3 regions of the Buttiauxella cochleicola genome follow, and region 2 is predicted to be linked to each of the others. Evidence: predicted binding sites of a transcription regulator. Region 2 holds the regulator's gene; each other region holds the start of a gene.
The links. The regulator PurR, encoded in region 2, represses purine synthesis genes. The targets are predictions, from matches to a motif close to CANGCAAACGTTTGCNTG.
Positions count from the first base shown of each region.

Region 1: glyA (serine hydroxymethyltransferase) is a predicted target of PurR. The motif match lies at 1,068-1,085, and genes of this name have one in related genera.
Region 3: purM (phosphoribosylformylglycinamidine cyclo-ligase) is a predicted target of PurR. The motif match lies at 1,925-1,942, and genes of this name have one in related genera.

Region 1 covers NZ_JAJSOU010000016.1:39,019-42,302, forward strand. The annotation lists gene hmpA (NO-inducible flavohemoprotein) at 1-857, opposite strand, end outside; gene glyA (serine hydroxymethyltransferase) at 1,203-2,456, shown strand; gene LVQ79_RS18790 (ROK family protein) at 2,512-3,284, opposite strand, start outside.
Region 2 covers NZ_JAJSOU010000001.1:180,313-183,596, reverse strand. The annotation lists gene sodB (superoxide dismutase [Fe]) at 1-264, shown strand, start outside; gene cydH (cytochrome bd-I oxidase subunit CydH) at 317-406, opposite strand; gene purR (HTH-type transcriptional repressor PurR) at 702-1,727, shown strand; gene punR (DNA-binding transcriptional activator PunR) at 1,748-2,659, opposite strand; gene punC (purine nucleoside transporter PunC) at 2,775-3,284, shown strand, end outside.
Region 3 covers NZ_JAJSOU010000024.1:47,346-50,629, forward strand. The annotation lists gene uraA (uracil permease) at 1-1,072, opposite strand, end outside; gene upp (uracil phosphoribosyltransferase) at 1,156-1,782, opposite strand; gene purM (phosphoribosylformylglycinamidine cyclo-ligase) at 1,997-3,034, shown strand; gene purN (phosphoribosylglycinamide formyltransferase) at 3,034-3,284, shown strand, end outside.

The sequences.
Region 1 (3,284 bases), on a different contig from region 2:
TGGTCATTTTTCGCCAGCGTATCGAGCATTGCCAGCATCGGCGTTTGGCCAACCCCTGCTGAAATCAACGTAACCGGCGTTTGCGCTTTCACGTCCATAAAGAAATCACCGGCAGGCGCGGCCAGATGCACTTCATCGCCCACTTGTGCGTGATTGTGTAACCAGCTTGAAACCTGGCCTAAATCTTCACGTTTCACCGCAATGCGATAGCTTTTGCCATCTGGCTTGCGGGTCAATGAATATTGGCGAATCTCCTGATGCGGGAAGCCTTCAGGTTTGAGCCATACGCCAAGGTATTGGCCTGGTTGATAATCAGCGACCGGTTTGCCATCCAGCGGTTCAAATTCGAAGCTAGTGATAAGTGCGCTCTGCGGCTCTTTTGCCACAATCCGAAAAGCACGTGTCCCTTCCCAGCCGCCATTTTTCGCCGCGTTATCCTGGTAAATTTCAGCCTCACGGTTGATAAATACGCCAGCCAGAACACCGTATGCTTTGCCCCAGGCATCCAACACTTCCTGGCCCGGGCTAAACATTTCATCCAGCGTTGCTAACAGATGACCACCGACGATGTCGTACTGTTCCGGTTTGATCTGGAAGCTGGTGTGTTTCTGCGCGATTTTTTCTACCGCTGGTAGTAACACCGCCAGATTTTCAATATTGGTCGCATACGCACAGATGGCATTGAACAGCGCTTCACGCTGATCGCCATTGCGCTGGTTGCTCATATTGAAGATCTCTTTCAACTCGGGATTATGGCTGAACATGCGATCGTAAAAGTGCGCGGTAAGTTTTGGACCGGTTGCTGCAAGCAGGGGAATAGTCGATTTCACTGTAGCGATGGTTTGTGCATCAAGCATGGTGTTTCTCCATTTTCGGGCAGGTTTTCTAATTGATGTATTTTAAATGCATCTTATAAAACTCGCCGCCAAAATAAAAGTACTACATTGTAAATGGATACTTACTGAGTCGATTCGGCTCACAGAACATGAAATTTCTGCATGTTGATGATGAATTAATATCCGCAGAAATAGCTTGCCACTTTTGGCTTCAAACCCTTGCTGGATGCCGAGCCAATCGTTTGCGTAAAAACCTCTGTCAAGACCTATCACCTGATACCAATTCGGTTTACACTGTTGCCCGTTGTTTGAGAGAGCCCTCAAAGCTGTTCGAATTTTTACTGTTAGCTGAGTCTGGAGATGCGAATGTTAAAACGTGAAATGAACATTGCCGATTACGATGCCGATTTATGGCAGGCCATGGAGCAAGAAAAAGTACGTCAGGAAGAGCACATTGAACTGATCGCCTCCGAAAACTACACCAGCCCACGCGTGATGCAGGCTCAGGGTTCTCAGTTAACCAACAAATACGCTGAAGGCTACCCAGGCAAACGCTACTACGGCGGTTGCGAATACGTTGATGTGGTTGAACAACTGGCTATCGACCGTGCAAAAGAGCTGTTCGGCGCTGATTACGCTAACGTGCAACCGCACTCCGGTTCACAGGCTAACTTCGCGGTATACACCACTTTGCTGGAACCAGGCGACACCGTTCTGGGTATGAACCTGGCACACGGTGGCCACCTGACTCACGGCTCCCCGGTAAACTTCTCCGGCAAGCTGTACAACATCGTTCCTTATGGTATCGATGAAAGCGGTCATATCGACTACGCAGATCTGGAAAAACAAGCTAAAGCCCATAAGCCGAAAATGATCATCGGTGGCTTCTCTGCTTATTCCGGCGTGGTTGACTGGGCAAAAATGCGTGAAATCGCAGACATGGTTGATGCCAAACTGTTCGTGGACATGGCACACGTTGCTGGCCTGATTGCCGCGGGCGTTTACCCGAACCCGGTTCCACATGCGCACGTTGTTACAACGACTACGCACAAAACTCTGGCAGGCCCACGCGGTGGTTTAATCCTCGCGAACGGCGGCAGCGAAGAGCTTTATAAGAAACTGAACTCCGCTGTGTTCCCTGGTGCGCAGGGCGGCCCACTGATGCATGTCATCGCGGGTAAAGCTGTTGCACTGAAAGAAGCAATGGAACCTGAGTTCAAAACTTACCAGCAGCAAGTTGCTAAGAATGCAAAAGCAATGGTTTCTGTGTTCCTGGATCGCGGTTACAAAGTGGTTTCTGGCGGTACTGACAACCACCTGTTCCTGCTGGATCTGGTTGATAAAAACCTGACCGGTAAAGAAGCTGATGCTGCATTGGGTCGCGCGAATATCACCGTGAACAAAAACAGCGTGCCAAACGATCCGAAGAGCCCGTTTGTGACTTCTGGTATCCGTATCGGTACTCCAGCGGTAACTCGCCGTGGCTTCAATGAAGCAGACGTTCGCGAACTGGCTGGCTGGATGTGTGATGTGCTTGATAGCATCAACGACGAAGCTGTTATCGAACGCACCAAGCAAAAAGTTCTCGATATCTGCGCACGTTTACCTGTGTACGCTTAATATCGTCTGACATTGAAACCCCGGCTTGCCGGGGTTTTTTTATTCCTGCTCGTTATTACATCTCATTTAACGCGACTTCTGCGTACAAATACCCAATCCCCATGACTTGCTGTGGCCTGCTTAATTGCCCAAAACTAATCTGTGTGGCATTCATCTTTAATGAGTCGCCGTGATCAAATGGATTGAATCCAATTTGCCTGTCGATAGTTGCGAGCCAGCTGTCACCAAAAGCACAGCTTCTACCATAAAACAGAATCTGATTGATATTCAGGATATTGAGGAAGTTGTACAGACTTAGCCCAATAGCGTTTGCGGCACTTTCGACCCAACGGCGTACTTGTTCATTGCCTTCGTGCCAGGCAGCAATAAGCTGTGTTGAGGTAATCGATTCAGGGTCGAGCTTAGGCGTTCCTGGTTGTGATTTTAACCATATGCGCGCCTGTTTTTTTAACGCACTTAACGAAGCTACTGTTTCCAGGCAACCATAGCGCCCGCAGTCACAAGCCATGCCGTCTGGGTTCACAATGGTGTGACCGATTTGCCCACTGCCATACAAACTGCCGCGATAAATCTGCCCGTTGATGACAAACGATGAACCAATTCCATAATCGACATTTATCACGCAGAAATCCTGGCGGTTTGCTGGATTTTGCCACTTTTCTGCCAGAGCTAGCATCACACAGTCGTTATCGACTCTTACCGTTACACCAAGCTTTTCCTCCAGCAGATATTTAATTTCTACCGGCTCACGCCACGGAGCCTGTGGCATGGTTTGCGAAACACCTGTCACAGGATCGACTTGTCCATGAATAGCCAGAGCGAGATTGA
Region 2 (3,284 bases):
TTTAAACAGCAGTTCACTGATGCGGCTATTAAAAACTTTGGCGCTGGCTGGACCTGGCTTGTCAAACAAGAAGATGGCGCTCTGGCGATTGTCTCTACCTCAAACGCGGGTACCCCATTAACAACAGCGGCAACACCGTTATTGACTGTGGATGTGTGGGAACATGCGTACTACATCGACTACCGCAATGCTCGTGCTGGCTATCTTGAGCATTTCTGGGCGTTGGTGAACTGGGAGTTTGTTGCTAAGAATCTGGCAGCATAAAACCAAAAAGATATGGGCCGCGATTGCGGCCCATTTTAATCAGAGCGATGTATCAATGCAGTACGGCGGTTAACGCGCCACACACAATCAGAGCCAAAACAACAACCGTGGTCATGATTGAAAATTTCAGATCGGTACTCATTAGCAAACTCCTTTTATTACCCTACAATCGGTGTGTCGGATTGATTTTCCCACAATCAGACATAAAAATCCCCCTGGTTTTAACCTGATATCGCTTTTCCCTCTTTCACTTTTCTCCAGGATAGGCCAAAATCCCACGCTAATTTGTTGCGTACCATCTATTCAACGCCCTCCTCCCGTTTTATGTCGCAATCCCGGCATACCTGCAACCTTAACGTTGCCTCAGGAGTTAGCGTACGCAAACGTTTAACACATTGGTTATCAGGGGTTTACGATATGGCCCGGAGTGAAATTTAATGGCGACAATCAAGGACGTAGCGAAGCTCGCAAACGTTTCCACTACAACCGTATCACATGTGATTAACAAGACCCGTTTTGTGGCGGAAGAAACACGCAATGCGGTCTGGGCAGCAATTAAACAATTGCATTATTCGCCTAGCGCCGTCGCACGTAGCTTGAAAGTTAATCACACCAAAACGATTGGTTTGCTAGCCACTTCTAGCGAAGCACCCTATTTTGCCGAGATAATCGAAGCTGTCGAAAATAGCTGCTTTGAAAAAGGCTACACCCTGATTTTGGGTAATGCGCACAATAATTTCGAAAAACAGCGCGCCTATTTATCCATGATGGCGCAAAAACGCGTCGATGGGCTGTTGGTGATGTGTTCTGAATACCCGGAATCATTACTGACTATGCTTGAAGAGTATCGTCACATCCCAATGGTTGTGATGGACTGGGGCGAAGCCCGCGCGGATTTCACCGACTCCGTTGTCGATAATGCCTTCCACGGTGGCTATCTGGCTGGCCGTTATTTGATTGAGCGTGGTCACCGCGAAATTGGTGCAATTCCCGGTCAAATGGAACGTAATACCGGTGGCGGCCGCCATGCTGGTTTTATGAAAGCGCTGGAAGAGGCTGGTATCGCTATTCCTGAGAACTGGATTGTGCAGGGTGACTTTGAACCTGAGTCAGGCTACCGCGCCATGCAGCAGATAATTGGGCAGTCCCATCGCCCTACCGCGATATTCTGCGGCGGTGACATTATGGCGATGGGCGCAATTTGTGCTGCTGATGAAATGGGTTTACGCGTGCCGCAAGATATTTCCATTATCGGCTACGACAACGTGCGTAACGCGCGTTACTTCTCACCGGCATTGACCACCATTCATCAGCCGAAGGATTCACTGGGTGAAACAGCATTCAATATGCTGCTGGATAGAATCGTCAATAAACGCGAAGAGTCGCAGTCGATTGAAGTACATCCACGCTTAATTGAACGCCGTTCAGTGGCAGATGGTCCATTCCGCGATTATCGTCGCTAAAAACAGTCAATGGAGCCTGCCTAAGCAGGCTCCTGCAACCACTCCTGATTCATCGTCTCACTATCCCCCAAATACTCCAACAACCAGGCCAAAGCTGGCGAAGCATCATTTTGCCGCCATGTCAGGCAACATGCCGCGTCCGGGAATGGGTTATCGAGCGTCAGCTCACTCCACTGCCCCGAAGCTAACCACGGCTTTGCTATATGCAGCGGCACCATACCAATACATAAACCCGCGCTAAGACAATCAGAGCCAGATTCCCAGTCTGGAACCACAACTCGACGCTGATTATCCAAAAGCCAGGTAATGCGCTTCGGTAGCGAGCGGGAAGTATCTTCCAGTACTAACGACGGCCAGGCCCGTAGATCATCATCACTTAAGGTTCCGCCCTGCTGTGCCAGCGGGTGATTTGATGACACCACACAGCGCCAACTCAACGTCCCCATATCGCGGAACGCATAACGCCCCCCGACGGGAATAGCTTGTGTCGCACCAATCGCGACTTCAACTCGCCCATCAGCCAGCGCATCCCACACGCCGTTAAACACTTCCTGGAAGATACGCAGTTCGATATCCGGAAAATGACGATAAAAATCCAACACTAACTGACGTGTTCGTTCAGGTTTAACGATGTTATCGACTGCAATCGCCAGGTGCCCGCGCCATCCATTTGCGATCTGTTGACACTGCTGCCGTGTCGTCATCATTTTTTTGATAACAGAACGGCCTTCTTTCAGGAAAAAGACGCCAGCGGGGGTTAATTCAACATCACGATGGCGACGTTCGAATAACGGAACCGCTAACCAATCTTCCAGTTGCCGTACCGTATAGCTGATAGCTGACGGAACGCGGTGCAACTCTTGTGCTGCACCACTGAAGCTGCCATTGCGCGCTACCGCATCTATCACTTCCAGCGAATATTCTGACCACATTTCTCTGCTCACAAATTTTTTGAACGCAACCTACAAATATTAGCGTTTCACAAGCCTATTTGCACTCCGTACACTCTTGCAGCGATCAACCTGCAAGATAAAACAAGAGAAAATTATGCAACCATCAAAAGGATTTCTTATCTGGCTGGCTGGATTAAGTGTTCTGGGCTTCCTTGCCACAGACATGTATCTGCCTGCTTTCGCTGCCATTCAGCAAGATTTACAGACCGATGCCTCCGCCGTCAGTGCGAGCCTGAGCCTGTTCCTTGCGGGCTTTGCGTTTGCCCAGTTAATGTGGGGGCCGCTGTCAGACCATTTCGGACGTAAACCAGTTTTGCTGGCAGGTCTAAGTCTGTTCGCCGTCGGTTGTATTGGAATGTTGTGGGTAGAAAGTGCTACTGCTCTGCTGGTGCTGCGCTTCGTTCAGGCCGTTGGTGTTTGTTCTGCCGCGGTAAGCTGGCAGGCACTGGTGACCGATTACTACCCGGCAAACCGTGCAAATCGCATTTTTGCAACGATTATGCCGCTGGTTGGTCTATCTCCAGCACTGGCTCCACTGTTGGGTAGTTGGATTTTGACCCACTTTGACTGGCAGGCGATTTTCGCCACACTATTTGCCATCACG
Region 3 (3,284 bases), on a different contig from region 2:
CTTTTGACTCGATCAACACGCGAATACCAGATGCACCGATCACGCCGTACAGCAGCAAGGAAACACCACCAATCACCGGTACCGGGATAATCTGGATCGCCGCCGCCAGTTTACCAACGCAAGAAAGCAGAATTGCCAGAATCGCCGCGCCACCGATAACCCAGGTGGAATAAACGCGGGTAATGGCCATAACGCCGATGTTCTCACCATAAGTGGTGTTTGGTGTCGAACCAAAGAAACCGGAGAAAATCGTCGAAATACCGTTGGCGAACATTGAACGATGCAAGCCTGGGTCGCGAATCAAATCTTTCTTCACGATATTTGCCGTTACGACCAGGTGACCCACGTGTTCCGCAATCACTACCAACGCTGCAGGCAGAATTGTGAAGATCGCAAACCACTCAAAACGCGGGGTGTAGAAGGTTGGCAGTGCGAACCAGTGCGCGTTAATAATTGGCGTGACATCAACCACGCCCATGGCGAAGGAGAGTGCGTAACCCGCCAGCACACCGATAAGAATCGGGATAATCGCCAGGAAGCCACGGAACAGAACCGAACCAAAGATGGTTACCCCAAGCGTCACCAGGGAAATAATAATGGTGGTTGAGTCAGGAGAAGTGCCATCAGCAGGTAGAAGACCAGCCATATTCGCAGCCACGCCCGCCAGTTCAAGGCCGATAACCGCCACAATCGCGCCCATCGCCGCAGGAGGGAACATCACATCCAGCCAGCCAGTACCGGCCTTTTTAACAATCAAAGCCACAATACAGAACAACACGCCACACATGATAAAACCGCCCAGCGCCACTTCATAGCCCAGCGGCAGGAGTAGCAGTACCGGTGAAATAAACGCAAAGCTCGAACCGAGATAGGCCGGGATTTTACCTTTACAGATAAAGAGATACAGCAGTGTCCCGATCCCGTTAAATAGCAGCACCGTCGCCGGGTTGATGTGGAACAGGATTGGTACCAGAACGGTGGCACCAAACATCGCGAACAGGTGCTGCAAGCTTAACGGTATCGTTTGCAGCAGGGGTGGTCTTTCGCTCACTCCAATAGCGCGGCGTGTCATCTTTATTTCCTCTGAGGATGGTGTTGTTGTGTTTTAGCCAAAAAAAAGCCGACTCTCAAAGTCGGCTAATTTTATTGAATCAATTATTTGGTACCGAAAATCTTATCACCAGCATCGCCGAGGCCCGGAATAATGTATCCGTGCTCGTTCAGACCCTGATCGATAGAAGCGGTGAACAGCTCAACGTCCGGGTGCGCTTTTTCCAGCGCAGCGATACCTTCAGGTGCTGCGACCAGAACCAACACTTTAATGCTGGTACAACCGGCGTTTTTCAGCAGGTCGATGGTTGCGATCATAGAACCGCCGGTTGCCAGCATTGGGTCAACCACCAGCGCCATACGTTCTTCAATGTTAGAAACCAGTTTCTGGAAATAAGGAACAGGTTCCAGGGTTTCTTCGTTACGGTAAATACCCACAACGCTGATACGCGCGCTTGGAACGTTTTCCAACACGCCTTCCATCATGCCCAGACCGGCACGCAGAATTGGCACAACGGTAATCTTCTTACCTTTGATTTGATCAATCTCTACCGGGCCGTTCCAGCCTTCGATAGTGACTTTTTCAGTTTCCAGATCCGCCGTGGCTTCGTAAGTCAGCAAGCTGCCAACTTCTGAGGCGAGTTCACGAAAGCGTTTGGTGCTAATGTCGTTCTCACGCATCAGGCCCAGCTTGTGTTTGACGAGTGGGTGTTTGACTTCCACGATCTTCATACTCTTTCTCCCCGAGATAGTTGGCCACCATAAAAAAAATCGCCGGATTATACCGCTTTTTTAACACCGCGCCACCGCTTCGAGATCAAGTTGGGTGAAATGAGTATAGATTGATAATAATTACACCCCGCTGAATAAGAGGCTCGCAAACGTTTGCCTGCACTGTTAGAATTGCGGCGTTTTTTATTTCTAACCCATCCGCGGGGACTAAGCAGTGACCGACAAAACCTCTCTTAGCTATAAAGATGCCGGTGTTGATATTGATGCTGGTAACGCTCTGGTCGATAAAATCAAAGGTGTAGTGAAAAAGACTCGCCGCCCGGAAGTCATGGGTGGGCTGGGCGGTTTCGGTGCGTTGTGCGCGTTACCTCAAAAGTATCGTGAGCCTGTGCTGGTTTCCGGCACCGACGGTGTGGGTACTAAATTACGGCTGGCGATGGATTTAAAGCGCCACGACACTATCGGCATCGATCTGGTCGCTATGTGTGTCAATGACCTGATTGTTCAAGGTGCTGAGCCGCTGTTTTTCCTCGATTATTACGCCACTGGCAAACTTGAAGTCGAAACTGCTGCGAGCGTTATTTCCGGTATTGCCGAAGGTTGTCTGCAATCTGGCTGTGCATTAGTTGGCGGTGAAACGGCTGAAATGCCGGGCATGTACCATGGCGAAGATTACGACGTTGCTGGCTTTTGTGTAGGCGTGGTCGAAAAATCTGAAATCATCGATGGTTCTAAAGTCACTGACGGCGATGTGCTGATTGCCCTGGCATCAAGTGGCCCGCATTCCAACGGTTATTCTCTGGTACGTAAAGTACTGGAAGTGAGCGGTACTGACCCGCTGACGACAGAGCTTGAAGGCAAACCGCTGGCAGATCATTTACTGGAACCGACTCGCATTTATGTGAAGTCTATTCTGGAATTGATTGAAAATGTAGACGTTCACGCCATTGCGCACCTGACCGGCGGCGGCTTCTGGGAAAATATCCCACGCGTTCTGCCAGACAACACTCAGGCGATTATTGCTGAATCTTCATGGCAGTGGCCTGCGGTATTCAACTGGTTGCAAAAAGCCGGGAATATCAGCCGTCACGAAATGTACCGCACCTTTAACTGCGGTGTCGGCATGCTGATTGCCCTGCCTGAGTCAGAAGCTGATAAAGCGATAGAATTTTTGAACGCAAAAGGTGAAAACGCCTGGAAAATCGGTAGTATCAAAGCTTCTGATTCCTCCGAGCGCGTGGTTATTGAGTAATGAGACGTATAGTGGTGCTAATTTCCGGCAACGGAAGCAATCTTCAGGCAATTATTGATGCTTGTAAGCTGAAAAAGATTAATGCCACCGTGGCGGCTGTATTCAGTAATAAAACCGATGCCTTTGGTCTTGAGCGAGCGCGTGCTGCGGAAATTCCTGCTCACGCGTTAACGGCTAGCCAATTCGCTGACCGCGCAGCGTTCGATCGTGAGCTAATGCTTGAGATCGATGCCTACGCCCCCGATCTGGT